2 regions of the Streptococcus sp. ST16 genome follow, and region 1 is predicted to be linked to the other one. Evidence: predicted binding sites of a transcription regulator. Region 1 holds the regulator's gene; the other holds the start of a gene.
What was found. The regulator CtsR, encoded in region 1, represses protease genes until heat stress. The targets are predictions, from matches to a motif close to TTGGTCAAAAAAGGTCAAANA.
Positions count from the first base shown of each region.

Region 1 (13,567 bases):
AAAAGGAGAGCGAGGCATTTGCTGTCCTTTTTTATATATGGTTTTTAAGAGCATCTTGCTATAATAAAAGCAGTGCTTTCTCTTTAAAAGTCGCTTTTTAAGGGCATTTGTGATATAATAATGCGCAAGAGGTTTAGAATGAAAAAAAATAATTTAATCCCGTTTTCTGCGGTCTTGCTAGGACTTGCAACTTTCGGAATCTTAACTTTGCTGATTATTTTTTCACATAATATTGCTGTAACAATCACTGTTTTGTTTTTATTTGTACTGCTTTATCTGCTTTTATTTGTATGGCAAAAAAAACAGTATGAAAAGAGCGAAATTGAACAAATCCAATATGTAAATCACCAAGCCGAAAATAGCTTGAGCACATTGCTTGATCAAATGCCGGTGGGAGTCCTGAAATTAGACTTATCTAGTGGCGAAGTGGAATGGTTTAATCCCTATGCTGAGTTAATTTTGACAAATGAAGAAGGGGAAATTGATGTTGAGTTAATTCAAACCATCATCAAGGCTTCTGTTGGGAATCCTGGTTCGTATGCTACCTTGGGCGAAACACGATATGCTGTCCATATGGACAAGGCTTCAGGCGTTTTGTATTTTTTTGATGTTTCTGGGGAGTACGAGGCAACTGTCGAATTGGTAACTAGCCGTCCAGTCATTGGGGTCATCTCAGTGGATAATTACGATGATTTGGAGGATGCGACGTCCGACTCTGATATCAGCCATATCAATAGCTTTGTAGCTAATTTTGTTTCAGAATTTGCTAGTAAGTATGCTATGTTTTCTCGCCGTGTGGGGATGGATCGTTTTTATTTATTCACAGATTATACAGTACTCGAGGAATTGATGAATGATAAATTCTCTGTTATTGATACTTTCCGAGAAGAATCAAAACAGAGGCAGCTAGCCCTAACTTTAAGTATGGGATTTTCTTATGGTGATGGAAATCATGAAGAGATAGGGAAAATTGCCTTGCTCAACTTGAACTTAGCAGAAGTTCGCGGTGGTGACCAGGTGGTGGTCAAGGAAAATGATGAGACCAAGAATCCAGTCTACTTCGGTGGAGGAACTGCTGCGTCTATCAAACGTACTCGTACACGTACGAGAGCCATGATGACAGCCATTTCTGATAAGATTCGAAGTGTTGACCAGGTTTTTGTAGTCGGTCATAAAAATCTAGATATGGATGCCTTGGGCTCTGCTGTCGGTATGCAGTTGTTTGCAAGTAATATTATTGAAAACAGTTATGCTGTCTATGATGCAGATAAAATGTCAGCAGATATCGAGCGTGCTATCCAGTTCTTAAAGAAGGAAGATACTACGAAACTCTTATCTCTTACAGATGCGATGAAGCTAGTTACAAGCCGTTCGTTATTGATTTTAGTGGATCACTCAAAGACGGCTTTGACCTTATCGAAAGATTTTTATGATTTGTTTACTCAAACTATTGTTATTGACCATCATAGACGTGATCAGGATTTCCCTGAGAATGCAGTCATCACCTATATTGAAAGTGGAGCAAGTAGTGCGAGTGAGCTGGTCACAGAATTGATTCAGTTCCAAAATTCTAAGAAAAATCGTTTGAGTCGTATGCAGGCTAGCGTACTGATGGCTGGAATGATGTTGGATACCAAGAACTTTACATCTCGCGTAACGAGTCGAACCTTTGATGTGGCTAGCTATCTGAGAACACGGGGAAGTGACAGTATTGCTATCCAGGAGATTGCTGCGACAGATTTTGAAGAGTACCGTGAGGTAAATGAACTCATTTTACAAGGTCGTAAGTTGGGGTCAGATATCTTGATTGCCCAAGCTAAGGACTCAACTACTTATGATACGGTTGTCATCAGTAAGGCTGCCGATGCTATGTTGGCTATGTCTGGTATTGAGGCTAGTTTCGTTCTAGCAAAAAATACACAAGGATTTATCTCTATCTCAGCTCGAAGCCGCAGTAAAATCAATGTGCAACGTATTATGGAAGAGTTGGGTGGCGGTGGTCACTTTAATCTAGCTGCTGCACAAATCGAGAATATGAGTCTGTCAGAAGCAGGAGAAAAATTGACCCAACTTATCTTGGATGAACTAAAGGAAAAGGAGAAAGAAGAATGAAAGTAATCTTTTTAGCAGATGTTAAAGGAAAAGGAAAAAAGGGCGAAATCAAGGAAATGCCAACTGGCTATGCTCAAAACTTCCTGATTAAAAAGAATTTGGCCAAGGAAGCGACTGCTCAAGCAGTGGGCGAGTTGCGTGGTAAACAAAAATCAGAAGAAAAGGCTCATGCTGAAATGATTGCTGAAGCAAAAGCCATCAAGGCTAAGCTTGAAGCAGAAGAAACGGTTGTAGAGTTTGTTGAAAAGGTTGGACCAGATGGCCGTACATTTGGCTCCATCACTAACAAGAAAATTGCAGAAGAATTGCAAAAGCAATTTGGTATCAAGATTGACAAACGCAATATTCAAGTGCAAGCACCAATTCGAGCAGTAGGTTTGATTGATGTACCAGTAAAGATCTATCAAGATGTTACAAGTGTCATCAATCTTCGTGTAAAAGAAGGTTAAGTTTACAACTTCTTGACAAGATTGTAAAAGGAAGGAAAGTCGGATGGCAGAAGTAGAGGAACTGCGAGTTCAACCTCAGGATATTTTGGCCGAACAATCTGTTCTGGGGGCTATTTTTATAGATGAGAGTAAGCTCGTTTTTGTCCGAGAATACATTGATTCTCTTGACTTCTTTAAGTATGCTCATCGGTTGATTTTCCAAGCGATGATAGACTTGTCGGATCGTGGAGAAGCGATTGATGCGACGACAGTACGGACGATTTTGGATAGCCAAGGTGATCTCCAAAATATTGGTGGCTTGTCCTATCTTGTTGAAATTGTCAACTCTGTGCCAACTTCAGCTAATGCGGAGTATTATGCTAAAATCGTTGCAGAAAAGGCTATGCTACGTCGCTTGATTTCCAAGTTGACAGAGTCTGTCAACCAGGCCTATGAAGCGTCTAAGCCTGCAGATGAAATCATTGCTCAAGCTGAAAAGGGACTCATTGATGTTAGCGAAAACGCCAATCGTAGTGGTTTCAAGAATATCCGAGATATTCTGAATATCAACTTTGGGAATCTAGAAGTTCGCTCTCAACAAACAACGGATATCACAGGTATTGCAACAGGTTATCGTGATTTGGACCATATGACGACAGGTCTCCATGAGGAGGAGTTGATTATCCTAGCGGCGCGTCCAGCGGTTGGTAAGACAGCCTTTGCCTTGAATATTGCGCAGAACATCGGTACTAAGTTGGACAAGACGGTTGCCATCTTTTCACTGGAAATGGGTGCAGAAAGCCTAGTAGACCGTATGTTGGCAGCAGAAGGTCTGGTGGAGTCTCATTCTATTCGTACGGGTCAATTGACTGATGAAGAGTGGCAAAAATATACCATTGCTCAAGGGAACCTAGCCAACGCGAGTATCTATATCGATGACACACCAGGAATTCGGATCACGGAAATTCGTTCGCGCTCACGTAAACTGGCTCAAGAAACAGGTAATTTAGGTTTGATTTTGATCGACTACCTACAGCTTATCACAGGGACTGGTCGTGAGAATCGTCAACAAGAAGTCTCTGAAATTTCTCGTCAGTTGAAAATTCTAGCTAAGGAGCTAAAGGTTCCAGTCATTGCTCTCAGTCAGTTATCTCGTGGAGTGGAACAGCGTCAAGATAAGAGACCAGTCTTGTCTGATATTCGTGAATCGGGTTCCATTGAGCAGGATGCGGATATTGTAGCCTTTCTATACCGTGACGACTACTATGATCGTGCGGGTGAAGAAGAGGAAGGAATTCCAAATAACAAGGTAGAGGTTATCATCGAGAAAAACCGTAGTGGAGCTCGTGGAACGGTGGAATTGATTTTCCAAAAAGAATACAATAAATTTTCAAGTATCTCAAAGAGGGAGGCATAAGATGTCAGATGCATTTACAGATGTAGCCAAGATGAAAAAAATCAAAGAAGAGATCAAGGCGCATGAGGGACAAGTCGTTGAAATGACTTTGGAAAATGGTCGTAAGCGCCAAAAAAATAGATTGGGTAAGTTAATTGAGGTTTATCCATCTCTATTTATCGTTGAATTTGGGGATGTTGAGGGTGACAAACAAGCCAATGTCTATGTTGAATCCTTCACCTACTCAGATATCTTGACAGAGAAGAACTTGATTCGCTATCTAGACCAAGAATCCTAAAATGAAGTGAGCTTTGCTCACTTTTTTCTTTTTCTCCCGAATAGTATAAACGAGGGTAACCTCAGAAATTTATATCACTAAGGAGAATGAATGACGTTTTTTAAATCAGGAGTTAAGAAGAGTAGATATACTCAGTTGGGTGTAGGGCTGGCTACTTTGTTCGTTACGAGTACTTTTTTGTTTGGTGGGGAATCGGTTCAGGCCGACAGTGTAGCGCGTGGAGATGACTATCCGCTTCACTACAAAAATGGTAGTGTTGAAATCGATCAGTGGCGGATGTATTCTCGCCAGTGTACGTCTTTTGCGGCCTTTCGTTTGAGTAGTGTAAATGGCTTTGAGATTCCTCCTGCCTACGGAAATGCGAATGAATGGGGGCATCGTGCTCGTCGTGAAGGTTATCGTGTGGATACTAAGCCAGAAGTTGGGGCTATTGCTTGGTCGACAGAAGGTTATTATGGGCACGTGGCCTGGGTATCAAATGTATCAGGGGATACGATTGAGATAGAAGAGTATAATTATGGAGTTCGAGAAAAGTATAACCGTCGAAAGGTCAAGGCTAGTTCGATGACAGGTTTTATTCATTTCAGGGATTTATCCACTAGCCATAGTGCGGGTGAGAATGCTCGTAGCTCAGAGCTTCTGTCTAGTGGGACAATAGTATTCACGGGGAAATCGCCTATTATGGACCAACCATCAAGTACAGGACAAGTTATTGACTACTATTATGCTGGTGAGAGTGTGAGTTATGATCAGGTTCTTGAAAAGGATGGTTATAAGTGGCTTGGTTATTTGTCTTATAGCGGTTCTAGAAGATATGTGCAGTATGCAGAGCTAAGCAATACAGAAAAGGGCTGGAAAAAAGAAGGAGGGAGTTGGTATTACCGAGAGAATGGGAAACTCGCAACTGGTTGGAAGAAAATAAATGGCAGTTGGTATCACTTTAAAGACAATGGAACCATGTCAACAGGTTGGGTGAAGGATAGTTCGCATTGGTACTATCTAAAGGCATCAGGGGAGATGCAGACGGGATGGCTCAAGGAAAATGGAACATGGTATTATTTGGAGAGTTCAGGGGCTATGAAGTCTAGCCAGTGGTTCCAGGTAGGAGGAAAGTCTTATTACGTCAATGCTTCAGGGGCTTTAGCAGTGAATACTACTGTAGATGGCTATCGAGTGGATAGTAATGGAGCTAGAATCTAGAAAGAATATAAAAAAGAGGGCTTCACTACCATTTGCCTATTCTTTCCGATGGTATTTTTCCTTGCTTTCCTTTATAATGGGTGTATGGACAAGAAAAAATTATTATTAATTGATGGCTCTTCTGTTGCCTTTCGAGCTTTTTTTGCGCTCTATCAGCAACTGGATCGATTTAAAAATGCTAATGGCCTTCATACCAATGCAATTTACGGATTTCAACTTATGTTGAATCATGTCTTGGAGCGAGTTGAACCCAGCCATGTTTTGGTAGCTTTTGATGCAGGTAAGACGACTTTCCGAACAGAGATGTATGCAGACTACAAGGGTGGCCGTGCTAAAACTCCAGATGAGTTTCGTGAGCAATTTCCCTTCATTCGTGAATTACTAGACCATCTTGGGATTCGCCATTATGAGTTGCCCCAGTATGAGGCGGATGACATCATCGGGACTCTTGGTCGCTTGGCTGAGAAAGATTCCTTCGATGTGACCATTGTCAGCGGGGACAAGGACTTGATCCAGTTGACGGATGAACACACAGTGGTTGAGATTTCCAAGAAAGGTGTGGCTGAGTTTGAGGCCTTTACACCAGCTTATCTCATGGAAAAGATGGGACTAACACCAGCTCAGTTTATTGATCTTAAGGCTCTTATGGGGGATAAGTCTGATAATATCCCTGGTGTCACGAAAATCGGTGAAAAGACGGGTATCAAGCTCTTGCTAGAACACGGTTCGTTAGAGGGTATTTATGAAAATATCGATGGGATGAAGGCTTCTAAGATGAAGGAAAATCTCATCAATGACAAGGAACAAGCCTTTTTGTCTAAAACCTTGGCGACCATTGAGACTCAGGCACCAATTGAGATTGGACTAGATGATTTGGTCTATAATGGCCCAGATGTGGAAAATCTCGGAAAATTCTACGATGAGATGGGCTTCAAACAGCTTAAACAAGCTTTAAATGTTTCGTCGACGGATGCGCCTGAGAGTTTAGACTTCACTATCGTTGACCAAGTGAAGGAGGATATGCTGAGCGCAGACTCCATCTTCCACTTTGAACTTTTTGGTGAGAATTACCATACAGATGACTTGGTTGGTTTTGCCTGGTCCTGTGGGGACAAACTTTACGCTACAGACAAACTTGAGCTCTTGCAGGAGCCGATTCTCAAGGATTTTCTAGAAAAAACACCTCTAAAAGTGTATGATTTTAAGAAAGCGAAGGTTCTTTTAAATCGTTTGGACTTGAACCTGCAGGCCCCTGCTTTTGATAGTCGCTTGGCCAAATACCTCCTCTCTACTGTCGAGAATAATGAAATTTCAACCATTGCGAATCTTTATGGTCAGACTTACATAGTCGATGATGAGACCTTCTACGGCAAGGGGGTCAAGAAAGCTATCCCTGAGAGAGAGAAATTCTTGGAGCATTTGGCTCGCAAGGTTGCTGTATTGGTTGAGACTGAGCCTGTTTTACTTGAAAAACTCAGTGAACATGGACAGTTAGACCTTCTCTATGACATGGAGCAACCTCTGGCTTTTGTCCTTGCCAAGATGGAAATCGCTGGTATCAAGGTCAAAAAAGAAACCCTACTTGAGATGCAAGCTGAAAATGAGGTCGTCATTGAGCAACTCACTCAAGAGATTTACGAACTGGCTGGTGAGGAGTTTAATATCAACTCGCCTAAGCAGTTGGGCGTCCTTCTTTTTGAAAAACTCGGTCTTCCTCTAGAATACACCAAGAAAACCAAGACAGGTTACTCGACAGCCGTGGATGTGCTAGAGCGTCTGGCTCCTATTGCGTCAATTGTTAAGAAAATTCTAGACTACCGTCAGATTGCTAAGATTCAATCCACCTACGTGGTTGGCTTGCAGGATTGGATTTTAGATGATGGCAAGATCCACACGCGCTATGTGCAGGATTTGACTCAGACTGGGCGTTTGTCTAGTGTAGATCCAAACTTGCAAAATATCCCTGTTCGCTTGGAACAAGGTCGCCTCATTCGTAAGGCTTTTGTGCCAGAGTGGGAGGATAGCGTGCTGCTCAGCTCGGACTATTCACAGATTGAGTTGCGCGTTTTGGCGCATATCTCTAAGGATGAGCACTTAATCAAGGCCTTCCAAGAGGGAGCAGATATCCATACTTCGACAGCTATGCGTGTCTTTGGAATTGAACGTCCTGAGGATGTGACGCCAAACGACCGTCGCAATGCCAAGGCTGTCAACTTTGGAGTGGTTTACGGGATTTCAGATTTTGGTTTGGCGAACAATCTTGGTATTAGTCGTAAGAAGGCCAAAGCCTACATTGATACCTACTTTGAGCGTTTTCCTGGGATTAAAAACTATATGGAAGAAGTGGTACGTGAAGCGCGTGATAAGGGATATGTAGAGACCCTCTTCAAACGTCGTCGAGAGCTACTAGATATCAATTCGCGCAACTTTAATATTCGTGGTTTTGCAGAGCGAACTGCCATTAACTCCCCTATTCAGGGTTCGGCAGCAGATATCCTCAAGATTGCTATGATCCAGCTAGACAAAGCTCTAGTTGAGGGTGGTTATCAGACCAAGATGCTCTTGCAAGTGCATGATGAAATCGTCCTTGAAGTTCCGAAATCAGAACTAGCAGCTGTTAAAGTACTAGTGAAACAAACCATGGAAGAAGCCATCCAACTCAGTGTTCCACTCATTGCAGATGAAAATGAAGGGGCAACCTGGTACGAGGCTAAATAAGAAAGTTATGAAAGAGTTTGAAGCATTTGCCTTCAAGCTCTTTTTCATGGTTTTCTGTAAGCAGTTTCCTTGACTTTTCCTTGTATTTGCGTTACTATATGTCCATATAAGATATGGGAGTCTGTGTACAGTCTGAGAGGAAGTGTTAAACTTCGACCGCACCTGATCTGGGTAATGCCAGCGTAGGGAACGATACTTAGCCGAATTCTGCACCTTTTCCATATATGGTAAAGGTTTTTCTTTTTGTCAAAAAGAAAAACTGAGAAGAGGAGGTTTTTATGAAAGCAAGCATTGCCTTGCAAGTCTTGCCCCTATCACAGGGGATTGATCGAATTGCTATTATCGATCAAGTGATTGCTTATCTGCAAGCTCAGTCCGTGACCATGGTGGTGACACCATTTGAAACGGTCTTGGAAGGGGAGTTGGATGAGCTCATGCGCATTCTCAAAGAAGCGCTTGAAGTGGCCGGGCAGGAGGCAGATAATGTCTTTGCCAATGTCAAAATAAATATAGGAGAGATTTTAGGCATCGATGACAAACTTGAAAAGTATACTGAGACGACACATTAGTCTGTTGGGTTTTCTAGGAGTCTTGTCAATCTGGCAGTTAGCAGGAGTATTCAAACTTTTACCCAAGTTTATCCTGCCAACTCCTCTTGAGATCCTCCAGTCCTTTATTCGTGACAGAGAATTTCTCTGGTACCATAGCTGGGCGACCTTGAGAGTGGCTTTGCTAGGTCTAGTTTTAGGTGTCTTGATTGCCTGTCTCATGGCGGTGCTCATGGACAGTTTGACTTGGCTCAATGATCTTATCTACCCTATGATGGTGGTTGTTCAGACCATTCCGACCATTGCCATAGCGCCTATCCTGGTCTTGTGGCTGGGCTATGGGATTTTACCCAAGATTGTCTTGATAATCCTGACGACAACCTTCCCTATCATCGTTAGTATTTTGGATGGATTTAGGCATTGTGACAAGGATATGCTGACCTTGTTTAGTCTGATGCGGGCCAAGCCTTGGCAAATCCTTTGGCATTTTAAAATCCCAGTCAGCCTGCCTTACTTTTATGCAGGTCTGAGAGTCAGTGTCTCCTACGCCTTTATCACAACTGTGGTGTCTGAGTGGTTGGGAGGTTTTGAAGGACTTGGTGTTTATATGATTCAGTCTAAAAAACTGTTTCAGTATGATACCATGTTTGCCATTATTATTCTGGTGTCGATTATCAGCCTTCTCGGTATGAAGTTGGTCGATATTAGTGAAAAATATGTGATTAAATGGAAACGTACTTAAAAGAAGCATTTTGTAAAAAGAAAAGAGGAAATAAAATGAAGAAAACATGGAAAGTGTTTTTAACGCTTGTAACAGCTTTTGTGGCTGTCGTGCTGGTGGCTTGTGGTCAAGGGACTGCTTCTAAGGACAACAAAGAAGCAGAAGTTAAGAAGATTGACTTTATCCTAGACTGGACGCCAAATACTAACCACACAGGGCTTTATGTTGCCAAGGAAAAAGGTTATTTCAAAGAAGCTGGAGTGGATGTTGATTTGAAATTGCCACCAGAAGAAAGCTCATCTGACTTGGTAATCAATGGCAAGGCACCATTTGCTATCTATTTCCAAGACTACATGGCTAAGAAATTGGAAAAAGGCGCAGGGATTACTGCCGTTGCCGCTATCGTTGAGCACAATACATCAGGTATCATCTCACGTAAATCTGACAATGTAACTAGTCCAAAGGACTTGGTTGGTAAGAAATACGGTACTTGGAATGACCCAACGGAACTGGCTATGTTGAAAACCTTGGTAGAATCGCAAGGTGGAGACTTTGAGAAGGTCGAAAAAGTACCAAACAACGACTCAAACTCCATCACACCAATTGCCAATGGCGTTTTTGACACTGCTTGGATTTACTACGGTTGGGATGGTATCCTTGCCAAATCTCAAGGTGTAGATGCCAACTTCATGTACTTGAAAGACTATGTCAAGGAATTTGACTACTACTCACCAGTTATCATTGCAAACAACGACTATCTCAAAGACAACAAAGAAGAAGCTCGTAAAGTTATCCAAGCCATCAAAAAAGGCTACCAATATGCTATGGAACATCCAGAAGAAGCTGCGGATATTCTTATCAAGAATGCCCCTGAACTTAAGGAAAAACGTGACTTTGTCATCGAATCGCAAAAATACTTGTCAAAAGAATACGCAAGCGACAAGGAAAAATGGGGACAATTTGACGCAGCTCGCTGGAATGCCTTCTACAAATGGGATAAAGAAAATGGTATCCTTAAAGAAGACTTGACAGACAAAGGCTTCACTAACGAATTTGTAAAATAATGACAGAAATTAGACTCGAACACGTAAGCTATGCCTATGGCGATGAAAAGATTTTAGAGGATATCAACCTGCAGGTGACTTCAGGTGAAGTAGTTTCTATCCTGGGACCTAGTGGTGTTGGAAAGACCACCCTCTTTAACCTAATCGCTGGGATTTTAGAAGTCCAGTCAGGTAGAATTGTCCTTGACGGAGAGGAAAATCCCAAGGGGCGCGTGAGTTATATGTTGCAAAAGGATCTCCTCTTGGAGCACAAGACGGTGCTTGGTAATATCATTTTGCCCCTCTTGATTCAAAAGGTTGATAAGGCCGAAGCTATTTCCCGAGCGGAAGAAATTCTTGCGACTTTCCAGTTGACAGCTGTACGGGACAAGTATCCTCATGAACTCAGTGGCGGGATGCGTCAGCGTGTAGCCCTGCTCCGGACCCATCTTTTTGGGCACAAGCTCTTTCTTCTTGACGAGGCTTTTAGCGCTTTGGATGAGATGACAAAGATGGAACTCCACTCTTGGTACCTTGAGATTCATAAGCAGTTGCAGTTGACGACCTTGATCATCACACATAGTATTGAGGAGGCCCTCAATCTCAGCGACCGCATCTATATTTTGAACAATCGCCCTGGGCAGATTGTTTCAGAAATTAAACTAGATTGGTCTGAAGACGAGGACAAGGACGTCCAAAAAATTGCCTACAAACGACAAATATTAGCAGAATTGGGATTAGATAAGTAGAAAAATAGGGAGTTGGTGAAGATTATCCTTTATCAGCGCCCTTTTTCTTTTAAAAATGAGAAAATTTCGGTATAATAGTCAAAGATAGTCAAGGTTCAAAGAAGGAGTTTGATTTACTATGAGATTTAAAAATACATCAGATCATATCGAAGCCTATATCAAGGCGATTTTAGACCAGTCTGGTATCGTGGAATTGCAGCGGAGTCAGTTGGCGGATACCTTTCAGGTTGTGCCAAGTCAGATCAACTATGTCATCAAGACACGTTTTACTGAAAGCAGAGGTTACTTGGTTGAGAGCAAGCGTGGTGGTGGAGGCTACATTCGCATAGGGCGGATTGAGTTTTCCAGTCATCATGAGATGCTCCGCGATTTGCTTTACTCGATTGGTGAACGAGTTAGTCAGGAGATCTATGAGGATATTCTCCAGCTTTTGGTGGAGCAGGGCTTGATGACCAAGCAGGAAATGACCTTGCTGACTTCTGTAGCAACAGATCGTGTCCTAGGGGAAGAATCCTCAGTTGTCCGTGCCAATATGCTCCGACAGCTATTACAAGAGGTAGATAGAAAAGAGAAGTAAGATGAACTATTCAAAAGCATTGAATGAATGTATCGAAAGTGCCTACATGGTTGCGGGCCATTTTGGAGCTCGTTATCTAGAGTCTTGGCATTTATTGATTGCCATGTCCAATCACAGTTACAGTGTGGCAGGTGCAACTCTAAATGATTATCCTTATGAAATGGACCGTTTAGAAGAGGTTGCTTTAGAACTAACTGAAACGGACTATAGCCAAGACGAAACCATTACGGAATTGCCCTTTTCCCATCGTTTAGAGGTTCTCTTTGCAGAAGCAGAGTATGTGGCCTCAGTGGTCCATGCAAAGGTGCTAGGGACAGAGCATGTCCTCTATGCGATTTTACATGATGGTAATGCCTTGGCAACTCGCATCTTGGAGAGAGCAGGCTTTTCTTATGAAGACCAGAAAGATCAGGTCAGAATTGCTGCTCTTCGTCGCAATCTAGAAGAGCGTGCAGGGTGGACTCGTGAAGACCTTAAGGCTTTGCGTCAACGTCATCGCACAGTAACTGACAAGCAAAATTCCATGGCCAATATGATGGGCATGCCTCAAGCTCAAAGTGGCGGTCTAGAGGACTACACGCATGACCTGACGGAGCAAGCGCGTTCTGGCAAGTTAGAGCCAGTTATCGGTCGAGACAAGGAAATCTCACGTATGATTCAAATCTTGAGCCGTAAAACCAAGAACAATCCTGTCTTGGTTGGAGATGCTGGTGTCGGGAAAACAGCTTTAGCACTTGGACTTGCTCAGCGTATTGCTAGTGGGGATGTACCTGCGGAAATGGCAAAGATGCGTGTTCTAGAGCTTGATTTGATGAATGTCGTTGCAGGGACACGTTTCCGTGGTGACTTTGAAGAGCGTATGAACAACATCATCAAGGATATCGAGGAAGATGGCAAAGTGATCCTCTTTATCGATGAACTCCACACCATCATGGGTTCTGGTAGCGGTATTGATTCGACTCTGGATGCGGCCAATATTTTGAAGCCAGCCTTGGCACGTGGAACGTTGAGAACGGTTGGTGCAACCACTCAGGAAGAATACCAAAAACACATCGAAAAAGATGCTGCCCTTTCTCGTCGTTTTGCAAAAGTGACGATTGAAGAGCCAAGTTTAGCTGACAGCATGACTATTTTGCAAGGTTTGAAGGCTACCTATGAGAAACACCACCGTGTGCAAATCACAGATGAAGCTGTCGAAACAGCCGTTAAGATGGCGCATCGTTACTTGACTAGTCGTCACTTGCCAGACTCTGCTATCGACCTCTTGGATGAGGCGGCAGCAACAGTGCAAAACAAATCCAAACATGTGAGAATGGACGAATCCGACTTGAGTCCAGCTGACAAGGCCTTGATGGATGGCAAGTGGAAACAAGCAGGTCAGCTAATCGCAAAAGAACAAAAATTGCCAGTTTATAAGGACTTGGTGACAGAGACTGAGATCTTGACTACCTTGAGCCGCTTGTCAGGGATCCCAGTCCAAAAGCTGACGCAAACAGATGCTAAGAAATACCTTAACCTCGAAGCTGAACTACACAAACGTGTCATCGGCCAAGATCAAGCTGTTTCAAGTATTAGCCGAGCTATTCGCCGCAACCAATCAGGAATTCGCAGCCACAAGCGTCCGATTGGTTCCTTTATGTTCCTAGGACCGACGGGTGTCGGGAAGACCGAATTGGCAAAGGCTTTGGCAGAAGTTCTCTTTGATGACGAATCAGCCCTTATCCGCTTTGATATGAGTGAGTATATGGAGAAATTTGCAGCCAGCCGTCTTAATGGA
Region 1 is NZ_JBJUSE010000007.1:28,264-41,830, forward strand. It holds gene ACIY14_RS05820 (DHH family phosphoesterase) at 139-2,112, shown strand; gene rplI (50S ribosomal protein L9) at 2,109-2,561, shown strand; gene dnaB (replicative DNA helicase) at 2,605-3,957, shown strand; gene ACIY14_RS05835 (Veg family protein) at 3,959-4,234, shown strand; gene ACIY14_RS05840 (CHAP domain-containing protein) at 4,325-5,434, shown strand; gene polA (DNA polymerase I) at 5,519-8,152, shown strand; TPP riboswitch at 8,256-8,358, shown strand; gene ACIY14_RS05850 (MTH1187 family thiamine-binding protein) at 8,431-8,721, shown strand; gene ACIY14_RS05855 (ABC transporter permease) at 8,684-9,442, shown strand; gene ACIY14_RS05860 (ABC transporter substrate-binding protein) at 9,478-10,485, shown strand; gene ACIY14_RS05865 (ABC transporter ATP-binding protein) at 10,485-11,213, shown strand; gene ACIY14_RS05870 (CtsR family transcriptional regulator) at 11,332-11,790, shown strand; gene ACIY14_RS05875 (ATP-dependent Clp protease ATP-binding subunit) at 11,792-13,567, shown strand, end outside.

Region 2 (5,520 bases), on a different contig from region 1:
ATCAACCTTAGCGAGGACAAAGAGCAACTTTGTTTTTTGGGGGTAGGCCGTAATAGCTTCAACAATTTCTTCAAAAGAAAGTCCTTGATCAATCAATTCATTGATTTTTTCAACAATCAAGTCAACCTCACCACCTGCAGACAATGTATCGATCACATGAATCTGAGTGTCAGGATGTTCTTCAAGATAGATATTCTTAGCGAGCTGTGCACTATTATGGCTACCTGAAAGAGTACCAGTAATGGTAACGACAAAGATATGCTTAGCACCTTCAAATGCACGCAGGTAATCATCAGGGCTAGGACAGGCTGATTTTGAAGCCTCGGAAGTCGCATACATGGTTTCCATCATGTGGTCAATGTCAAGATTGGCATCATCAATAAAGACCTGATTAGCTACTTGAATGGTTAAAGGAACACTAACAAATTCAGTATCAATAGCAGGAGTTGCCAGTTGACGATAATCACAACCAGAGTCAGCTACAATCTTCCAAGTCATAGAAATTCTCCATCTTTGTCACTTATACATTGACAAAGGTTCTGTCTTTTTTTACAATTATATCATGAAAGCCCTTGAAACAAAAGTACTACCTCTCTGTTGTCACAAGTAGAAAGAAATTGTTATGTCTGAACGTAAAATATCTGAAAAATCTCTTGAGAATCTCAGAAAATCAAATCAAGAATCCAATTTTTTAACCAGAGAAGCGATTGAGACTGCTCTTTTGCAACTACTGGAGAAAAAGGACATGGCCAAGATTAGCATTTCGGAGCTGGTTAAACGTGCGGGCGTCTCTCGTGCCGCCTTCTATCGTAACTATGACTCCAAAGAAGAGATTTTGGAAAGTGTCTTTAAACGCAGTGTCCATAACATTATGGGACAGTTGAGCCACTACGATGTCAAAACAGACCTTTATCTAGTCTGGGTACACCTTTTCCGAGCAGCCAAGAAAGAAGCCAAGGTTATCCAACTCGCTCTGGACTACCACTTGGAAAAGATTTTTGTCCAAGCTATGCAGGAATTTCTGGAAAAATACCATGGAAAGTCAAAAGGTGTCAGCAGCTACCTTCATTCCTTTTGGAGCTCTGCCATCGTATCGGTTCTGCTCAAATGGATCAAGGATGGCATGAAGATTCCAGCTGAAAAGATTGCCGATTTACGCTTGCCATTTTTCAAAAAATAGGGGATAAGGAGAAGACTTATGACAGAAAAAAGACTGGCTTGGGATGAGTACTTTGCAGCCCAGGCTTTACTGATTGCTAATCGTTCGACCTGTAAACGTGCCAAGGTGGGAGCTGTACTAGTCAAGGATAATAAGGTCATTTCAACAGGCTACAATGGTTCCGTATCAGGAACGGAGCACTGTATTGACAACGAATGTTTGGTCATTGAAGGACACTGTGTTCGAACCCTTCACGCGGAGGTCAACGCCATCTTGCAAGGGGCTGAACGAGGGGTTCCAAGAGGATTTACAGCCTATGTGACCCATTTCCCGTGTCTGAACTGCACCAAACAACTGCTACAAGTTGGTTGCAAGCGCGTGGTTTACATCAACCAGTACCGAATGGATGACTATGCCCAGTACCTTTATCACGAAAAAGGCACTGAATTAACACATTTACCATTAGAGACTGTTCAGACAGCTCTCCAAGAGGCAGATTTGATTTAAAAATTAATAAAAATAAATGGTTTAGAAAGCTTTTTAAACCGTTTTTTGATATAATAAGAAGAATAAATTGAAAGAAGGAACTCAGAAAATGGGAAAAATTGAAGTCATTAATCATCCACTCATTCAACACAAATTGTCAATCTTGCGTCGTACAGACACTTCTACAAAAGCTTTTCGTGAGCTAGTAGATGAGATTGCAATGTTGATGGGATATGAAGTACTTCGTGATCTTCCACTTGAAGACGTTGAAATTGAAACACCTATCACAAAGACCGTTCAAAAACAATTGGCTGGTAAAAAATTGGCGATTGTCCCAATTTTGCGTGCAGGTATCGGGATGGTAGATGGTCTCTTGAATCTGGTTCCAGCAGCAAAAGTTGGACACATCGGTATGTACCGTGATGAAGAAACCCTTCAACCAGTTGAATACTTGGTGAAATTGCCTGAGGATATTGACCAACGTCAAATCTTTGTCGTTGATCCAATGTTGGCAACAGGTGGCTCAGCAATCTTGGCAGTAGATTCCCTTAAAAAACGTGGCGCTTCAAATATCAAGTTTGTCTGCCTAGTATCTGCTCCAGAAGGTGTGAAAGCTCTTCAAGAAGCGCACCCAGATGTAGAAATCTTTACAGCAGCCTTGGATGAACGCTTGAACGAACACGGTTATATCGTTCCAGGTCTTGGAGATGCTGGAGACCGCTTGTTCGGTACTAAATAAAATCCCAAAGTAAATAGTGAAACTAGAAGTTCGTTTTTGACTTGAAAGGAGGTTGAGTTTTTGTTTCTGTTTAGAGAATAGAGCAAAAATTTGACCTTTTTTGACCAAAAAGATATAATAGTTCTGTATTGAGTCGTAAGACTAAGAAAATTCAACATTAAAAGGAGAAATGAATGATTCCTGTAGTTATTGAACAAACAAGCCGTGGAGAACGTTCCTATGACATTTACTCTCGTCTTCTGAAAGACCGCATCATCATGCTAACAGGTCCAGTTGAAGACAACATGGCCAACTCGGTTATCGCACAATTACTTTTCTTGGATGCCCAAGACAGCACAAAAGATATTTACCTTTATGTCAACACACCTGGAGGATCTGTTTCAGCTGGTTTGGCAATCGTTGATACCATGAACTTTATCAAGGCAGATGTCCAAACAATCGTTATGGGAATGGCTGCATCCATGGGGACTGTCATCGCATCAAGTGGAGCAAAAGGCAAACGTTTCATGCTTCCAAATGCAGAGTACATGATTCACCAACCAATGGGTGGTACAGGTGGTGGTACCCAACAAACCGATATGGCAATCGCTGCAGAGCACTTACTTAAAACTCGTAAGACTTTGGAGCAAATCCTTGCAGATAACTCTGGTAAATCAGTTGAGCAAATTCATGCAGATGCAGAACGTGATTACTGGATGAGCGCTCAAGAAACACTTGAGTATGGCTTCATTGATGAAATCATGACCAACAATTCGTTAAGCTAACCAAAAAAGCAAACTCGACGGAGTTTGCTTTTTTTGATATAATTAGGAAAAGATTTCTTAGAAAGAGGATTTATCATGTTTGAAAAGGTCAATCGCTCAGGGCTAATCATCTATCTTTATTATAATCGGGATGCAAAAAAAATTCAGGAATACGGTGATATCTACTACCATTCAAAAAAACACCGTTACTTGCAACTCTATGTTCCAACTGAGGAGTTAGATGACTTAGTTGAGAGATTAGGTAAGGAAAGATTTATCAAGAAAATTAGACGTTGCCATATTCAAGAGTTAGAGACACCCTTTGTTGGCAATCTCTATCGTAACGAAGAAAACGCAATCATTTAATAGAATGCGTTTTTTATGTTGACAATTTTCAGATAATTCTGTATATTAGTAGGTATTACATTATTCGCAATAAGGAGACGATTATGATAAAAAAACTTGCTCTAGGGGCTTTTTCTTTGTTCTGCCTGATGAGCTTGGCAGCTTGTGGCCAGTCGCCTGATGTTACTGCCAATGCCAAAGGAAACAAAATAGGAGAAGAGACCATCAAAATTGGTGTTAACATGGAGCTTTCAGGGGCAGTAGCAGCTTATGGTACTGCTGAGTACAATGGAATTAAGCTTGCCGTTAAGGAAATCAATGCCAATGGCGGTGTTGATGGCAAGATGATTGAACTAGTTGCCAAGGATAACAAATCTGAAATTGCTGAAGCTTCCACTACAGCTACAAACCTTGCTGTTCAAAGTCAAGTGACTACCATTATTGGACCAGCGACTTCAGGTGCAACCGCAGCTTCTAGTCTAGAATCTCAAAAAACAGGTGTTCCTCTTTTAACACCTTCTGGAACACAAGATGACTTGACAGTCAATAAAGATGGTTCGACGAAAGAGTTTGTCTTTAGAACAACATTTAAAGATAGCTTCCAAGGTCAAGTCTTGGCTCAGTTTGCAGCTGAAAATATGAATGCGAAGAAGGTTGTCCTCTATTATGATAACTCTTCAGACTATGCACAAGGTATCGCTGCAGAATTCAAACGCAAATACAAAGGGGAAATCGTTGCTGAATCTACCTTTATCGCAGGAGATAAAGACTACAAAGCAGCCTTGACTCGTTTCAAAGACTTGGACTTCGATGCCATTGTTATGCCTGGTTACTATACGGAGACAGGTATCATTACAAAGCAAGCGCGTGAGATGGGCATCAATAAACCAATTCTCGGGCCGGATGGCTTTAGTGATGAAACATTCGTGAAATTGTCTGATAAGAAAAATGCGACAGATGTTTACTTTGTATCAGGATACTCATCAAAAGTGAACTTAAATGATAAGGCTGCAGCCTTTATCGAGAACTATAAGAAAGAATACAATGATGTTCCTAATATGTTTGCAGCCCTTGCCTATGATTCAGTTTACATGGTAGCAGAGGCTTCAAAGGGAGCTTCAGATTCTACAGAGGTTGCCAAAAATCTTGGGAATTTGAAAAACTTTGAAGGGGTCACCGGTGTAATGTCCATTGATGGGCAACACAATCCAATCAAGTCAGCCCTAATGGTTCGTCTTGAAAATGGTGCAGAGGACTCTGCTACACCAGTTGAGGTGAAAGACTAGATTCGAGGGAGATTCTATTATTCATCCTCTTCATTGATATAAGAGAATGACTAGAAATTATAGAAAGTTTGGTAGTATATGTCAAATCAGATTTTACATCAGCTTGTAAACGCCTTGGTATCGGGGAGCATCTTTGCTCTCCTTGCTTTAGGATATACCATGGTTTACGGGATTATTAAATTAATTAACTTTGCGCATGGGGATATCTTCATGCTAGGAGCTTTCATGGGGTATTTCCTCTTTAACAATTTCAATATTGCTCCTTATTTAACCTTTATTCCATCAGCAGAATGGCGTTTTTATATCGCTCTCTTGGTAATTATCGCGGTAACGATGGTTGTGACTGCGACAGTTGGAATGTTGATTGAATTTTTAGCCTATCGTCCGATTCGAAATGCTTCAAGAATTTCGGCCTTGATCACAGCGATTGGTGTATCATTCTTCTTGCAATATGGAATGGTCTTCCTCTTTGGAGCGCAACCACGTTCTTATCCCGAAGAAGCCCTTGTGGTTAAACCTCTACAAATTGGTTCAATGACCTTTGATTTTATCACTAATGCAGAGTTTATCATTTTTATCGTTGCAATCGTTCTGATGTTTGTCCTCCAATATGTCGTGAAACACACAAAAATGGGAAAAGCCATGCGTGCTGTTTCAGTGGATAGCGATGCTGCCCAATTGATGGGGGTTAATGTAAACTCAACTATTAGCTTTACCTTTGCTTTGGGCTCAGCTCTTGCAGGTGCTGCAGGTGTCTTGATT
Region 2 is NZ_JBJUSE010000004.1:139,737-145,256, reverse strand. It holds gene ACIY14_RS04495 (DegV family protein) at 1-498, opposite strand, end outside; gene ACIY14_RS04490 (TetR/AcrR family transcriptional regulator) at 623-1,180, shown strand; gene ACIY14_RS04485 (deoxycytidylate deaminase) at 1,199-1,666, shown strand; gene upp (uracil phosphoribosyltransferase) at 1,755-2,384, shown strand; gene clpP (ATP-dependent Clp protease proteolytic subunit ClpP) at 2,558-3,148, shown strand; gene ACIY14_RS04470 (YlbG family protein) at 3,224-3,493, shown strand; gene ACIY14_RS04465 (ABC transporter substrate-binding protein) at 3,577-4,758, shown strand; gene ACIY14_RS04460 (branched-chain amino acid ABC transporter permease) at 4,849-5,520, shown strand, end outside.
Region 2: the regulator CtsR is predicted to act here: its motif matches at 2,472-2,492, upstream of clpP (ATP-dependent Clp protease proteolytic subunit ClpP).